2 regions of the Bacillus sp. P4_E1 genome follow, and region 2 is predicted to be linked to the other one. Evidence: a T-box and tRNA genes for the amino acid it is inferred to sense, from the RefSeq annotation. Region 2 holds a T-box; the other holds one or more tRNA genes.
The links. A T-box is a leader RNA that pairs with one kind of tRNA and senses whether it is charged. The one in region 2 lies ahead of ileS (isoleucine--tRNA ligase), so its partner is inferred to be a tRNA-Ile.
Positions count from the first base shown of each region.

Region 1: it encodes a tRNA-Ile, which carries the amino acid that the T-box ahead of ileS (isoleucine--tRNA ligase) is inferred to sense. The anticodon was not compared.

Region 1 is NZ_JBFUIV010000006.1:222,126-231,205, reverse strand. Features, by position in the region: gene pstA (phosphate ABC transporter permease PstA) at 1-73, opposite strand, end outside; gene pstC (phosphate ABC transporter permease subunit PstC) at 75-1,025, opposite strand; gene AC1DS7_RS11245 (PstS family phosphate ABC transporter substrate-binding protein) at 1,053-1,970, opposite strand; gene AC1DS7_RS11240 (hypothetical protein) at 2,201-2,335, opposite strand; gene AC1DS7_RS11235 (peptidoglycan D,D-transpeptidase FtsI family protein) at 2,493-4,616, opposite strand; gene AC1DS7_RS11230 (MFS transporter) at 4,726-6,003, opposite strand; gene sodA (superoxide dismutase [Mn]) at 6,126-6,737, opposite strand; tRNA gene AC1DS7_RS11220 (tRNA-Ile) at 6,958-7,031, opposite strand; gene yqgB (protein YqgB) at 7,271-8,038, shown strand; gene AC1DS7_RS11210 (hypothetical protein) at 8,103-8,474, shown strand; gene ispG (flavodoxin-dependent (E)-4-hydroxy-3-methylbut-2-enyl-diphosphate synthase) at 8,640-9,080, shown strand, end outside.
Region 2 is NZ_JBFUIV010000016.1:53,755-62,834, reverse strand. Features, by position in the region: gene ileS (isoleucine--tRNA ligase) at 1-2,825, opposite strand, end outside; T-box leader at 2,880-3,118, opposite strand; gene AC1DS7_RS20790 (tetratricopeptide repeat protein) at 3,217-7,419, opposite strand; partial or broken gene AC1DS7_RS20785 (class I SAM-dependent methyltransferase) at 7,794-8,671, opposite strand; gene AC1DS7_RS20780 (hypothetical protein) at 8,894-9,080, opposite strand, start outside.

The DNA.
Region 1 (9,080 bases), on a different contig from region 2:
ACTTGTAAATCCGATCCTTTAAAAAACGCGATGCCATATTTTCTTGTATTTTTTTATGGTTTAACATTCGCATATTATGTCGCCCTCCTAAAACGGCGCATAATATATTGCGAAATGATATTCATAATAAAAGTAAACATAAATAACGTTGCACCTACAGCATACATGCTGTAATAAGTAATCGTTCCGTGCGGAGCATCACCTAAACTCACTTGTACAATATAAGCTGTTAATGTTTGAATAGAATGAGTCGGATCTATTGATACATTAGGTGTTGATCCAGCAGCAATAACAACAATCATCGTTTCACCAATTGCCCTGGAAGCTGCTAATATAATCGCTGCCATTATACCCGTAAAAGCCGATGGAAACACCACTTGTTTTACCATCTCAAAACGAGTTGCTCCTAGCGCTAATGAGGCTTCTTTAATTCCTTTTTCTACAGCTCTCATCGCATCTTCAGAGAGAGACGCAATCGTCGGTATCATCATAAACCCTATAACAATACCTGGACTAATAGCATTAAAAAACTGTAAATCTGGTATAATCCGTTGTAAAAGTGGTGTGACAACTGTTAACGCGAAAAAACCATATACAATTGTCGGGATACCTGCTAGTAGCTCTAACAACGGTTTTAATATTTTCCGAGCGCCATTCGAAGCGTATTCGCTTAAAAATACGGCACAACCTAAACCAATAGGAATTGCTACGAACATGGCAATTGCTGTTACAAGGATTGTTCCACATATAAGTGGTAATATACCGAACTTTGGATCTTCAAAAAAAGGTAACCATTCCTTTTCTGTCAAAAAAGAATACAATGATATCTTTTGAAAAAACATGATTGTTTCATTTGCCAACGTAATAATAATTCCAAGTGTCGTTACAATGGACACGCTAGCAATGGCTTTTAGTATTAACGGAACAATTCGATTGATTCGCTGCGTTTTTTTTCTTCTATTTGTATTTCTCTCAATCAAATGTTGTACAGAAAATGTAATTTGACTTTTGTCATTATGAGCCAAAGATGAAAACCCCTTTCCACCCTGACATTACCTTTTTATTTCTGTTAACATTCGCAGCTGTTCATTATATTTTTCTTTTGGTAATTTTACATATCCGACCTCTTCAGCAAGGCTTCCAACATGCTTAATCATAAACTCAACATAATTTGCTACATTAATTTTATTTCTGATAGATGCATGATTCACATACGTAAATAGCGGCCTAGATAATGGCTTATACGTACCCGACTGAATGGTCTCTTTCGTTGGAAATACACCATCCACCTGTATTGCTTTTACCTTATCTCGATTGGCCATATAATAAGCATATCCTACAAAAGCAATGGCATTTTTATCATTCATTACCCCTTGCATAATAACTTGATCGTCTTCAGATAAAGAAACCGTTTTTACAAGTCGATTATTTTGTAAGACAACATTTTGGAAATAATCATAAGTACCAGAGTCTACGCCTGGCGCATAAAATTTAACTTGTTCACGTGACCATGATGAATGAATTTGTGACCATCGTTTCAATCTTCCATTTTCACTCCATAATAGACGTAACTCATCTATCGTCATATTGTTTACCCACGTATTTTGACGATTCACAACAATCGTTAGACCATCATAAGCAACCTCAAATGGTGTAAATTGAATAGAGTTTTTCTGCATTGCATTTTCCTCTACCGGTTTCATCAATCTCGAAGCATTGTTTATATCTACTTCTCCTTTACTGAAACGATTAAATCCTCCCCCTGTCCCAGAAATACTAATAGAAATTTTCACGTTCGGATGGGCCTTTGTATATTCCTCTGCTACTGCCTCTATAATAGGAAAAACCGTTGAGGATCCATCAACTCTCACTTCTCCCATTTCATTTGTAGCGAATGCAGTAGACATATTAAAACAAAGGAAACATGTCGATAATGTCAAAACTTTAATCGATGCGCTCATCCATTTCACGTGTTCTTCCTCCTAGAAGTAACCGGAAATAACAGGATTACAGATATAAGAATACTGCTAAACTATTAATTCGGTTTTAATTGTTTGTAAAAGTTTTGTAAAGTTCCACAAAAAACAACTTTATACACAAACTTTATTTCCACTTTTGTACTTTAGATGCAGGAAATTTTCTAATCATCCATAAATTGAAACTTTAATCAGTGGGGGTTTTGTTCATCCCCCACTGATTATTAGCCCTCACCAATCAGGCGTTTACGGGCAGCAGGGCTCCCACCTAACTTCTTTGCTCCAGCTGATTTTGAGGTAGCAGTTTTACTGCCCTCAAATAGCGGGATAAAACTGCTATCTCCTATCACACACAACAAACTTAGAGCGTATGCACTAACCTTGTTGTGTTCATCGTTTTTGAAACTACATGTTTTTTCAACATTTTACGCTTGTCCACATTTACTAAACCATATGCATAAACCATAAAAAAAAGCACACTATCTTTTCAGATAGTGTGCTTTTTTTACAACCTTTTTATTCTTCATCTTGATCTTCTTTTTGATTTTTATTATCTTTTGGAGCTTCACCATTTATTTCTTGGTTTTTCAAATCAAAGTAAGCATCCATAATTTCACGACTAATATATCCATTAATACCAGTCTTATCATCATGTACCCACGGAACAACAACAGAGAATGCTACTTCTGGATCTTCGAGCGGGGCATAACCTACTAATGTTAAGTTATAAGTCTCCACACGCTGACCATCTGCTTTTTTACCAATCTCTTTATCTCCGCCATATACAGTTTGCGCTGTACCAGTTTTCCCTGCAGCTTTATATTTTGCACCTGCAAAGTATTTTGTAGCTGTACCACCTGTATCGTTAAACACTTGTCTAAATCCTTCTTGAACACGTTTAATTTGTGATTCAGGCATATCAACACGATTTAATACTTTCGGTTCCATGGATTGAACAACTTTTCCAACTTCCTCTGGCTTCGCCGATGGCTGACGAATTTCCTTTACAACTTGGGGTTGCATACGATATCCACCATTTGCAATCGTCGAAATATATTGCGCTAATTGAAGCGGTGTATACGTATCATACTGCCCGATTGATAAATCTAATAAGAAACCTGGTTGATTCCCTTTACCTATTTGACCAGCAGTTTCATTTGGCAAATCAATTCCTGTTTTCACACCAAGCCCAAACTGCCCAAAATAGTAACGCATAGTATCAAATGCTTTTTGCTGGATATCTAACGTACCGCCTCGTACGTATGGAACCTCTGCAATATTCATCGCTGTTCTAAACATATAAACGTTAGAAGACTGTTTTAACGCTGTAAGGTCATTAATATACCCCATCGTTTTCCAAGATGACTTCGTAGGTGTCCCTTTTAATTTAATTGGTTCATCTAACTGTACAGATCCAGGTTGAATTGCACCAGTTTGATATCCCGTAAGTACTGTCGCGCCTTTTACAGTTGAACCCATCGGATAAGAACTTGTCATCGTTCCTAATGCAAAATCCTCTACTTTCGTTTCACCGTCTTTATTTACTAATTGTTTCCCCGCCATAGATAAAACTTCACCATTTTTCGGGTTCATCATTACAACGAATGCACGGTCTAAAAGAGGCTCGCTCCCTTTAAATCTCATTAAGTTTTTTGTAAGAATTTCTTCTACGCGCTTTTGTAATTTCATATCAATCGTTAAATTCAGATCGTTACCTCGTTGTCCTTGTGACACATTAATAGTTTCTAAAATATTACCGTCTTTATCTGTAACATTTCTAACTTCAGCTTTTGTGCCGTGTAAACTATCTTCGTACTGTTGCTCAAGGTAACTTTTTCCTACGCGATCGTTACGATTATAATCACGAACAAGATAGTGATCTAATCTTTCTCTCGGTAACCCTTCATCAGAAGAAGTTACACCACCAAGTACACTTCGGAACATATCGTCATACTTATATTTTCGCTCCCAGTCAACATTTGTATCTACACCTGGTAATTTCGCTAAATTTTCACTAATAATCGCGTATTCTTCCGGTGTTGCATTTTTTTTAACGATTTGCGGCGTCATTGCATATCCGCTTTCCATCTTACTTTTGATCGCCAATATTTCTAAATCTTTTGCTGACAGTTGATTAATCTCTTCTTCTGTTACACGATTTCGTTGACGTTCATCTAGTTCTTTATCGTCAATTTTATTCGCTTTAAACTCTTCACGATCTTTTTTTGTGATTTTTGCTTCTGCTTCTTCTTTATGTAAAGCAAGCCAATAATCTTTCTTATCGCGATCTGTTAACTTATCTGTTGGGACTTCAATTAAATCTGCTAACTTTTTCGCCGTCTCTAAGCGATCTGCTGCAGTTGACCCCTTCATTTTTGTAAATGTAATTGTACGAATAGGCTCATTATCTACGACCGCTTCTCCATTACGATCAAATATTTTCCCGCGTGGTACAGGATTACTTATCGTTGAGTTTTCTTTTTTCTCAACTTCATTTTTATATTCCTCACCACGAACAATTTGTACGTATCCAAGCCTTACAATAACCGCGGAGAACATTAAAAACACGCAAAAAAACAACACGTTTAACCGAAAAGGAACGTGGGTCTTTTTCTTTTGTTGTTTCTGCTTCTTGCTCATACAAACCCCCTCTACCAACAGCTATGTAATGTGAAAGGGACACCTTCATACAGGTGCCCTCACTGCTGTCTTACATCTTTTTCTATTCTAGCATAAAACACGCGATAAGTTAACCTTCTGGTTCAGTTTGATTCTGCGTGCTTCCTTGCGCTACAACACTGGTTTTGTTCACATTCCCCTCATCATATTTGACATTTTTAACTGCAAAATAAATAAGAAAATGTCCAGCTCCTAAAATACATAGTAAGAAAGGTAAACTTTTTTCAGGCGGAAAAAATATGACAGCACATAAAAAACTTAAAATGGAACAAATTCTTCCGGCATTTAACCATAATTCCCTGACCACTATATATTCTACACGCCATTCTCTCGCCTGTTTTGCTCTACCAATTACATCGTATGTCATTGAGCCGTACGGAACGAGTAAAATCGGATATGCAACCGCAATACATGCTGCATAAATAAGTAATTTCGTATATGTAACATTAAAAATAACTAAAAATACGACCGCATATAAAATAATGCCACCAAGTAAAATTGCTTTTTTTCGCCATTCTTTCTTTAACATACGAGCAACTAAATAATAGCATACAAATGATACTGCAGAATTCACTAAACTATATTTCCCTAGTGCTAACTCGCTACCAGATGCTAAATAGACATATACCGAAATGACGAAAATAAACGTTCCCTCTCTCAAACCTTGGAAGAAATGAGCGCGCGTAATTCTTCCCCAGTTTTCATCAACTTGCCGCTCTTTCAATACTTGCACAATTTCATAGCGTCCTTCACATTCCCTCTTCGATAAAAAAAAGCTTAGAACGACTGCAACCGCAAATAGCATTAACGAGAGGAAGAAAACGACAGTATAACCACTCCATTTTTCCATACGTGAAATTGTATATCCTGCTGCTATCGGTCCAATCATTCCAGAGAACGATGTAAGAAGTCCTAGAAAACCGTTAAAAAAATCTCTTGTTTCTGGTTCTGTAATCTCAAATGTCAACAAGTTAAAAGCGAGCCAATAAAAACCATAACCAACTCCTAAAAGGGCTCCCATTAATAAAATATAGTGAGATGCACTTTTTCCCGCTACTAAAACGACGATAAAAAAAACAGCTAACGTGCCTACACCGATTCTCAATAAAATCGAGCGATCAATATGTTTCGCTAATTTCCCGCCCACAAGAAATGTTAGAGGCTGCAATACAACGCTGGCCAAATTATACAAGCCCAGATTCACATAATTTTGTGTTTGCTTCCATAAATAAATGTTTACAAACGTATTCGATAAAGAAATTGCGAGCGTGTATAAACCTCCTATAACGAGCAATAATACTAAATCCCGATTCACTTCAACATCACCGATTACATGTTTCCACTTCATACACAACTCTCCTTTACTTCATGTTCTAGTCTTCCAAAGACAAGCTCAATTATGTAAAAGGAGAACATAGAAAAAAGCTAGGAGAAAACCCCCTAGCTTTTTTCTAGCTATATTAACTTTAATTATTTTGCTTCTTGGTAAAGTTTTTCAGCAACGTTCCAATCTACAACGTTCCAGAATGCACCGATGTAGTCAGGACGACGGTTTTGGTAATTTAAGTAGTAAGCATGCTCCCAAACATCTAAACCGATAACTGGAGTTTTACCTTCAGTTAGAGGAGAATCTTGGTTTGGAGTGCTTGTTACTTCTAACTCACCATTATTTACTACTAACCAAGCCCAACCAGAACCGAAGCGAGTTGCGCCAGCTTTTGCGAATTCTGCTTTGAATGCATCGAAGCTACCGAATTTCGCTTCAATCGCAGTTGCAAGTTCGCCTACTGGTTGTCCCCCGCCGTTTGGAGATAGGATTGTCCAGAAGAATGTATGGTTAGCATGTCCGCCACCATTGTTACGTACTGCTGTACGGATTGCTTCAGGTACTTCGTTTAAGTTTGCAACTAATTCTTCAACGCTTTTGTCAGCTAATTCTGCATGACCTTCTAAAGCAGCGTTTAAGTTTGTAATATACGTGTTGTGATGTTTTGTATGATGGATGTTCATTGTTTCTTTATCAAAGTGAGGTTCTAAAGCATCATACGCATAAGGTAAATTTGGTAATTCGTGTTTTGCCATTGTTATATTCCTCCCGGTTTATGTATTGCCACTTAAGTGACATACAACTTCATTCTACCCTAATTGCCATAGGGTGCAAACAAATAAATCGCTTTGTCTTGCTATCATTAAAGTAGCAAAATTCCCACTTCTTTTCAATTAAAATGCTCATATATTCCGAAAAAAAGCTTCCTTCTACAAGGAAGCTTCCTGCTGACATAATAAACATATGAAATGGATATGGACCCTGTAGGACTCGAACCTACGACCGGACGGTTATGAGCCGTCTGCTCTAACCAACTGAGCTAAGGGTCCACGATTATGTATGTACCATTAAAAACAACTAAATTCCAATCAGGTATATCGTTTGAAAAATGTAAGATAAATTTACCATATACGAAAGAAAAGTGTCAATTGTATTTTTCTCTACTAAAAGAAGTAAATTAATAAGAAGGAATTTAGTCCTCTCTACTATATGTAAATATAATATATCTTGAGCTTCTCTAGATTCGTACGTTACAATGATTTTATACATACATAAAGGAAGTGAATCTATGTCCATTTTTACACAGCTAGCAAAAAGCGTATATTCGCCTAAAGATATGGCGCTTTTCCGTTTTCAAAAAATCGGTAAAACCATTTTGTATATTATGCTTCTTTGCCTAATCACTACTATTCCAAGAACTTTCTTGTACGGTAGCGTTATTCAAGATGGTGTTAACATGGTAAATAAAGTAATCGAAAAAGATTTACCTGATTTTAAAATTGAAAATGGCGAGCTAACAGCTGATATTGATCAACCTATCGAAAAAGAAGATGGAAATGCCCTTTTCGTATTTGATCCAAATTCAACAGACTTAGAAAAATATCAAAATAAAACAGGTTTATTTGTTTTAAAAGATAAAGTAGTCTCCATGGGGAATGGTCAAACACAAACATACTCCTATAATGACTTATTAGGCGCATCTCTTGAGAAAAAAGATTTACAAGATTTCATTTCGTTATTTGACAGTATTTATCCAATCTTATTATTCGTTATTGGGTTCTTACTGTACTTGTTCCAATTATTTATTACCTTTGTAGGAGTTACATTGCTTGCCTTCATCGGTTCTGCGATGAGCGGTCAACGCAAATTATCTTATAAACAAGTTTGGACATTAACTGCTTACAGCTACACAATTCCAACAATCTTCTTTATGATTATGGATTTATTCAAAATAAACGTACCTGGCGCAACATTCATTTACATTGCAGTTGTTTTAATCGTTCTATACTTAACAATTAAAGAAGTTCCAAAGCCGAAAGAAAAACAAGAACTATAAAAAATGCCTAAATAGGCATTTTTTTTTTGGACAAGCATATATTCCTAGCAAAGGAGTGAAGGATATGAAGAGATTAGGTGTACTCTTATTCGTGCTTGTCCTCGGTTATATATTTTATTACGACATAAAAATCGGTACTTTACCGATGTTAAGTTCATACAAAAAAACATCTGCTGCCCAAACGATAAAAAAAGAAAATACAGATACAAAACAAAATAAAGAGAAAGAAACAGAAAAAGAAAAAGAAACGGATACAGCTTATAAAGCAATCGAAGTAAAAACTGGCGATACCGTTCTTTCTATTACAGAAGCGATTAATAAGAAAAAAATTCCTTCTATTGAAAAAGTAATTGATGATTTTAAGCAATTAAATAAAAATACATCTGCTACAAAAATCCAAGTTGGAAAGTCTTATAAATTCCCCTTATATCAATAAGCAATCACTTAATCCTTGTCAATTACATAAAGGCGCTGATACAATAGTAAAAGTGAAACCGAGTACTTTGGTTTCTATAGCCCTTTCTCACACATACTATCATTGATGTAAGGGACTAAAATAAGAAACTTCTTTTATAAGGAGAGCGATCAATTCGTGAATGAAATGACTCAACGCACAAAAACACGTCCAGTTAAAGTCGGTAATTTAACAATTGGCGGTAACAATGAATTAATTATACAAAGTATGACGACAACAAAAACGCATGATGTTGAGGCTACAGTTGCTGAAATTAAACGTTTAGAAGAAGCTGGCTGTCAAGTTGTTCGTGTTGCTGTTCCAGACGAACGCGCAGCAAATGCTATTGCTGATATTAAAAAACAAATCAACATTCCACTTGTTGCTGATATTCATTTTGATTACCGCCTTGCTTTAAAAGCAATCGAAGGCGGCATTGATAAAGTACGTATCAATCCAGGTAACATTGGACGTCGCCATAAAGTAGAAGCTGTTGTAAATGCAGCGAAAGAGCGTGGCATTCCAATCCGTATCGGTGTAAATGCCGGCTCATTAGAACGTCATATTTTAGAAAAGTATGGATATCCA
Region 2 (9,080 bases):
GTATCTAACATTACCGTATATTGACCGTTAGTCGTATTTGAAAATCCTGATTTCGCAACTTTCTCTACTAATACATCTTCAGCTGTTACAACTACTTCTTCTCCTGGTGCTACTTCGTAAACTGCTCTTTCTGTAGATACAAAGTGTTGTACTTCTTCTTTTGATAATTGTTTTAGCCAGCCATTTACTGCATTCACACTTTTACCAAACTTCGGCCCAGCCGTTTTAAAATTCAGCTTTAATTGATAGGACGTGTATTTCGTTTCATCGAGTTCAACATGGAACGCTTTTACATTTAGCTCATCCATGATGATATCACGATAAGATTCCCAATCCATATCATTTTCATTATGCGCTAGTAATACAAGTTCTGCTAACGGCTGTTTTACTTTTAATGAATGTTGATTACGGTTACTTCTTCCAAGTTCAACAACTTGTAAAACAGCATCCATTTCTGCTTCTAACTCAGGCTGGATAAGTGATTCGTTTACAAACGGATAATCTGCTAAATGAACGCTTCTTCCTTCTAAATTCAGATGAATATCCTCAGCTACAAACGGTGTAAATGGTGCGATTAATTTACTAATTGTTACAAGCACTTCATGAAGCGTTTCATACGCAGCTGCTTTTTCAGGATTCATACCAGATTCCCAGAAACGATTACGTGATCGTCTTACGTACCAGTTACTGACTTCATCTACAAGCGCCGCGATTTCACGAGCTGCATTCGTAAATTGATAATCATCAAGTGCTGTTCTCACTTTTTTCGTTGTGCTATGCAATCTTGATAATACCCATTCATCTAATTTCGTACGTTTAACTTCATACTTTTCTTTCGGATTATACTCATCTAAATTTGCATATAAAACGTAGAAGCTATATACATTGACTAACGTATCTACAAATTTAGATTTTGCTTCCAGTACTGTTCTTTCAGAAAAACGCTTTGCATTCCACGGAGCACTGTCAACAAGTAGAGCCCATCTTAAAGCATCTGCACCAAACTGATTTACTAAATCAACTGGATCTAGTGCATTTCCTTTACTTTTAGACATTTTCTGTCCTTCCTCGTCTAGAACATGCCCTAGTGATAACACTCGTTTATATGGTACTTTTCCTGTATATAGCGCTGATACTGCTAATAAACTATAAAACCAGCCGCGTGTTTGATCAATTCCCTCTGCAATTACATCTGCTGGAAACTGTTCTTCAAACAACTCTTTATTTTCAAATGGATAATGATATTGCGCAAACGGCATGGAACCACTATCAAACCAAACATCGATTACTTCTGGTGTACGATTCATTGTACTTCCGCATTTTTCACAGCACACTTTTACTTCATCTACATACGGCTTATGCAATTCTAAATCTTCAGGCGTTTCTTTCGTACTATGCTTTCTTAATTCGGCAATGCTTTTCGGTGAGAATTGATGATCGCAGCTTTCACATTCCCATACGTTTAACGGTGTTCCCCAATATCTATTCCGGCTAATATTCCAGTCCACCATGTTTTCTAAAAACTTACCAAACCGTCCATGCTTCATATGGTCTGGATACCACTTAACAGAATCATTATTTCGTAAAAATGTTTCTTTAATCTCAGTTGTTCGGATTAACCAGCTTTCTCCTGCATAATAAAGTAATGGTGAATCACAGCGCCAACAGTGCGGATAGCTATGCTCATATTTTTCTTTATGATATAGTAACCCTTCTTTCGCTAAATAACGAACGATATCAACGTCACATTCTTTTACAAACTTTCCTTTTAAGAACGGTACTGCTTCTGTATACTCACCTTTCTCATCTACAACATGTAAAAATGATAACCCTTCACTTTGAACGACTTTATAATCGTCCTCCCCATATGCTGGAGCGATATGAACGAGTCCTGTACCACTATCTGCTGTTACAAAATCTGCTGCAATTACGTGGTACCCATTTGTAACTTCCTTCATCGGAAACGGTGCTGTATAAGATGTGTTTACTAATTCTTCGCCTTTGTGAACAGATAATACTTCATAGTTTTCTTTTAATACTTCTTGTACACGCTCTTTCGCAACAATGTATACATACCCTTCTTGTTTCGCTTTAACGTATTCCATATTTGGATGTACGGCAAGTGCAACATTCGCTGGAAGTGTCCACGGCGTTGTCGTCCATCCAAGGAAATATTCATTTTCACTATCTTTTACTTTAAACTTAACCGTTGCGCTTAAATCTTTCACTGTTTTATATCCTTGTGCAACTTCATGTGAACTAAGCGATGTTTGACAGCTTGGACAGTATGGAGAAACTCTATGTCCTTTATATAACAAACCTTTTTCATGAATCGTCCCTAAAATATTCCATACACTTTCGATATATGGATTCTCTAGAGTAACGTATGGATCATCCATATCTACCCAATATCCAATGCTCTCCGTAAATTCACGCCACTGCTTCTCATACGTGAATACACTCTCTTTACACTTTTGAATAAATGGCTCAATGCCGTACTCTTCAATCTCATGCTTACCTGAAATACCAAGTTGTTTTTCGACGCCTAATTCTACAGGTAATCCATGTGTATCCCAGCCAGCTTTTCTTAACACTTTATATCCAACCATCGTTTTATATCTTGCTACTAAATCTTTAATTGCCCGACCAAGTGCATGGCCGACGTGTGGTAAACCGTTCGCCGTTGGTGGTCCTTCATAAAACACAAACGATTGTGCGCCTTCTCTATTCTGAATTGATTGTTCAAAAATGCCCTGTTCGTTCCACTGCTTACGAATACGTGTTTCTCTCCCTACAGCCGACTCTTTTACATCTACTTTCTTCATCTACAATCACTCCTTTGAATGTTTTAAAAGCACACAAAAAACCCGCCCCTATGAAGTAGGGACGGGTTTACCCGCGTTACCACCCTAATTCTATTAGCTTTTCACTAATAGCACTTAGCAACGTACTAATATACGCGTTCTTTGTAACGGTAGACATCCGTCCGAGCTTACTTTATTCAGCCACGGCTCCTCGGAGATGATTTTCAAATAACGTCTGCACACCGGCTTTCAGCAATACACCGGCTCTCTGGAGAACAGCTCACTATTTTACTCTTTCTCGTCTTCAGATTTGTATACTTTATTAAAAGTTATTTTATGCCATTAAACAATTAATTGTCAACTAATTCGAAATATATTTTTATTTATAACCTTTTTCTCTATTCTTATACAATTACTTTTCAAATTCTCGCAATCCTGCTAAATCTTCATCTTCCTCTGCAAGTTCAGCGAAAAATCCTGTTTCATCTTCACGAAGCACAATTTCAAGTTCATCTCTTGCCTCTTCATTTCTGTTTAATGATGTTAAATAACAAGCATGATCGTATCTTGCTAACAAGTCAGTAGCATCAATTACTAATATTTCACTTGTTATTTTTTCTGCCTTTGTCGTTTGCCCAGCTCTATGATACGAAGATGCTAAAGCAAGAAGAATTGCCGTTTCATTCGGATGATATACAGAAGCGTCTTCTAATAACTGAATCGCGTCCTCAATTCTCTCTTGACTTTGATATATTTCTGCTAAAGCAAGGAATCCTCTACTTACAAATGGTGTTTTCTCAATTAATTGCAAGTAAATTTTTTCGGCTTTTCTTTCTTCGCCTAGCTTACATAATACATTCGCTTGTAAAAGAAGAGTATCATAATCATCCGGTAGCTCGCGAACCATTTGTTTCGTTAATTCAAAAGCGTCTCGTAACATATCTTCTTCTTCACACTCAATGAAAAGATTTACAAGTTGCTTCGCTACATCATAATCCCACTTATTTTCTAACGATGTTTGTAAAACCTCTATAGCTTCTTTATTCATCGCCGCATTCTCATAAAATATTGCGAAACGCTGCGCTGCCATACTATTTTTCGGATTTAACTTTAAGGAGATTTCAAATAAATCGATAACAACTGTAATCATTGAAATTTCCTTCGCACGATTTTTCATGCGATAAAATGCTCTTGTAAATATAGATTTTTTCGGTTGCTCATTTTGCTGTCTTTCTACTAATCTTTCGGCAACCGCAGTAGCTGCATACATAAACGCTGTACTTCTTTCTGCTTTTTTCACCTTTAACGTATGAAGTACGTCTCGTATTTGGGATAATTTTTTATGTTGCTCCATTGCTTTTACGTACACACCAAAAATACGTTCACTTTCCAAATCTTTATGCATTACTTTCAGCGCAACTTCGATTGCTTCTGCACTCTGCTTTTTAACTAGCATTTTCGCATAATGATATAGTACTTCCACATGCGCTTCATCTATTTTCATTGCGCATTCGATATATTCTTTTTCTTTATTTACCTCATTCATCGCACCATATACATATGCAATTGCATCTAAACGCCATATTTCTGGTACCTCTTCTGCTAATTGTTCTAGTTCAACTAGCAATTCTTCATGAAGATTCAAATCTACTGAAAGCTGTGCCAAATATTCCATATTAATTTGCAAAGGCTCTTCTTTCATTGCCTGGACCATATGACTTTGTTCTTTAGAACTATTTTCTTCTTTTTCATATATTTCTGCTAGTTGCACATGTACACCTGTGAAATTCTTATCCATTTCTAAACATGTTTCATACGCATGCTTTGCTTCTTGAAATTGCCCTAACGCCATGAATGTTTCACCGATTCGAAAATACGGCAATGAATCTTGTTTTTTCTTAAGTGCATCATTATACCGTTTTATCGCCTGATCATACTGTCCAATAGATTCATATAAAACACCAGCGTAACAACCGTATTCAATTACTTCCGTTTTCTCTTTTTCTAACGTTCTTAAAAACGCTATACCTCGTTGCACAAAAGCTGTGTCTTTTATTCGATTTACATACTCATCCAACACGCTCGCTATATTAGCGTATACGCTTCGTATACCGTTCTCTAATTTAGAAAGTGCAAGTTTTAACTCTTTTTCATCCTCACCTAATGCCATTTCAGCATCCCATAGCACCATACCAGCATTCATAAGGAAATCTTGATTGTCTTCAAATTGCTTATTAATACTGACAATATAGTTTTTTGCATCCTTATATTGTTCCTTTGCCATATAAACTTGAATTAAACCGAAATGAGAATATACATCTTCATTATTTTCTTCTAAAGAACGCTTATATATAGTTTCCGCTTCTTCAAGTTCATCATTTTGAAAATAAAAATCTCCTAAACGAACATATAAAGACGCCTGATCTTCACAATTTTGAATTCCTTGTAATAGAATTTCCTTCGTATTTTTCTCATCATCCAAATCCGATTCATAGATTTCCGAAAGCTTCGTATATAAATAGGCTGCTGTTTTATCTAATTGAATCGCCACTTTAAGTCCTTTTACCGCCAAATACACTTTCCCTAAATACTGAGCACATCTTGCACGTTCATACCATATGTGCGCTTCATATTTATATTCTTTTAATAAATCATTAAAGAATCCATATGCTTCTTCATATCGTTCTAAATCTATTAAAATTAAACCGTGATTTACAAGTGTAAACCTTTCCGGGCTACGTTCTATAGCTGTTAGAGAATATTCTAGCCCCTTTTCGGATTGATCCATATACATGTATGATAATGCTAAGAAACTCCACGCAACTGGTTGATCTGCATCCAATTGTAATGATGAACGAAAACTAGCAATCGATTCTGCATAATTATCTTGCTCAAAAGAGAAACGTCCATTTATAAAATGATACAACGCTTGATTGCTTTTCTTCTCCACACTTTGAAGCATCTGTCCTGCTTTTTCCATATCCTGCAGACGAATAAAACACTGTGCACTATGCAATTTCACAAAGTCAGAGCTCGGAAACTTTTTCATTAATTTTTCTATACAAAACTGAATAAAATCTTTATCTACTTCAGCATCTAAATGTTTAATCGTATATAACCAAGTGTTTGGATTTTCACTTGTTTCTTTTAAAAATAGTACTAACTTTTCAATCCCCTCTTTATCTTGCTCACCTAAATGATCTGTAAGAGAAAAGATTGTTTTATAATAAGTGTGTTCTTCCACATTTAAAAATGAAAGTTGTTCTATTCTATCTTTCGGTATAAACGTAATAGCTAAACAATCTGTATAACGATATTTTTCTTGCAACTTATCATATTCCACAAGAATCGGTTCCAAGAAATTCGGATCTTGAATATAAAAAGCTTGCAGTACATCGTCATAACCAGAAAGCACTTGTACATGGGAAGCGTGCTCAATATCTATACTTAATAAAACGGGAATACCTTGATTGAGTAATCTCTTATAATTTTCCTCATTCCCTTGAAAATAACGATATTCGTAACCTTGCTCTTCTATATATGTAACTGTATCTGAAAACTTAGAACCTGTTACATCAAAAATATGTTGTGCAATTTCATCTTGCGTACGTTTTTCTCCCCATACCCCTAACATCATTTCCAAACTTGTCGGAACGCAATAGTTATCCTTTTGTACAACCGGAACTATCGGTAAACGAACCTTTTTTCCATCAGGATTTTTTTCTATATGATGATATAGAGAATTTTTCAAACTCTTTTCACTTTTCAATAGTGCTTGCAAATCGTGAATATTATTCATTTTATAAAATGCTTCTGCACGTAAATGTATAAAATAAGTTGTATATGCATGATGCGGAAGCATATGATTAATTTTATCTATTACCGCTAACATTTCTTCATAGCGCTCTAAATCTAATAAATATTTTACTTTTTCAAAATAGAAATATGGTACTTGAGGAAACTTTGCAATCGCATCATTAATGAGTTGTAACGCTCGCTGCTGTTCACCTTTATATGCATATAATTGCGCCAATAAGTACGTAGCTAACTCTTCACAATCTTTATGCTGCTGACCGGATAAAAGTTGTTCCTCTGCCTTCTCCCACTCACCAGTCTGTATAAATAAGTAACCCCATTTATCAAAAACTGCACGTGTACTATACTTTTCCGCCTTTTGCATATAGGCATAGGCTTCTTCATTTCGCTTCATATCTAACAAACATCTAACTAACGTAAAGTATGCTTTCGTTAAAACCTCCGCATCAGTTTCTTCTTCATTTACCTTTTCCAAAGAATCTTTTAATAATTGTTCAGCATCAAGAATTTTACGTTCATCAATTAATTCATCACAATATAAAGAGAGCGTTCTCATATTTGGGAATTTTTTATAAGTATAACGAATTAAAAAGGAGCTATATTGATGCATCAAACCTTCATCAGCAAGACGAATTAATGTATCAAACTCCTTAGCTGACGAGACGTTAGAAAGCCATTTCTTCACGTATGATAACTTATTCGTTTCTTTTATATGCGCAATTTCATTATTTATCTCATGTAATCCATCTACGAATCTCTTTTCTTTCAAACAAATCTCTAATTGCTTAAAATCTAGCATGCATTCACCTCAAATTATTATTTATACTGCCATTTGCAAGCAGTATTCTAACCTACTTGCTTAGATTTTACACATCATATAGTATGCATTCAACTAAAACCTCATATAATGAACGATATTATTTAATATTATTCAAGTTTATAACTAAATATCTTAAAAACGATACTTTTTCTCGTTATTTTGTTTAATTTGATGAAATAACATATATTATTCGAAGATGGGTTTTATCTTCTTTTTTGAGGCTTCATTCAGTGGATGAAATTATATTAACGATTTGATAAGATATATCGATTTACCGAAAAATCTTGATAATAATGATAACCTTATTAGAAATATAGCAATTCTCCTTCTCTCTTACTTTTCTAATATGATATTTACTTCTTTATTTCACCAAATGTAATTTTCATATTCGGAGCATATACTAAAGATGCATGTATATGAAACATTCAAAAAATCGTAGTTCTGCTTCATATTGAGCGAGTGCATCAGCAAATGTTAAGCCCCGACTCATTAAACGGTCTATAAATTGTTGTTTTTCACCTGGATTACTAGCAATCCCCTCTTCTTTTAGAGAATTATATAATCCTTGCTTATCATTTTGATTTAAATTAGAATCTAAATAATTCACTTTATCACTTACTCTACATTCAATATTTTTAACACCTAATTCACTTAAATACATTGGTATTTTCATGCCAATATTGCCATCTCTACCACTTCTGTGTACATCTTCTTCAAATAACTTCTGCAAAACACCAAGCTGGATAATTTCCGATTGAATTAATCCGTCTAGCGTGTATGAGGACATATTAGAAATCCAATGTGGTTCAAAACAAATAACATGTCCGCCCTCCTTAATTGAATTTATCATTTTTTGCAACATCGTTTTGGGCGAATTCATATGTAATAAGAAAGCATGACTGACAGCTATATCATATTTATTTTCCAATTCAATTTCTGTAGCATCTCCTTCAATAAATTCTGATTCATATGGAAGCGAACGAAACAACTCTCTCGCTTCAGCTATTAATGCTTCCCCGCTATCAATACCTGTATACTTTGATCCATTTGGAAGTAACGGCAACAAAATTAATCCTAAGTAGCCATACCCACAACCGTAATCAACAATATGTACTGGCTCAGAAATCTTCCAAACTGTATTTACTAAAAAACTTAAATAATCATCGTTATAATATAAATCTCTCGTATTTCTTAAATACTCTAGCTTACTATTCCAATCATACTCTTCCAAGTACAACACCTCCTTTTATATACAAAACTAAAGTTCTCCATTCAATAAACGTATTCCTATGTTTCTAATATTTTTAGAGATTTTTAGTTCTAATTATTGCGTTAAATCGTACATGTTCTTTACTCTCCACCTATTTGACAAACTAATTTTTAAAAAAATAAAAAGGATTACATACCTGAAACGATATATAATCCTTTTCATAAAAAAGAAATACATAGAAGTTTAGATAGTACAATCACAATCTGAGCAATCGGTACAATCTATTACGTCACAATCTAAATTTCTCTTTTTTTTGCTTCTTTTTAAATAAAAATATAGTAGCACCATAAATAATAGGCAAATAACAAAAGCTATTGTTGCTTCTATATATTTTTCATGAATGATAAAACCAATTCCACTTCCACCTGAT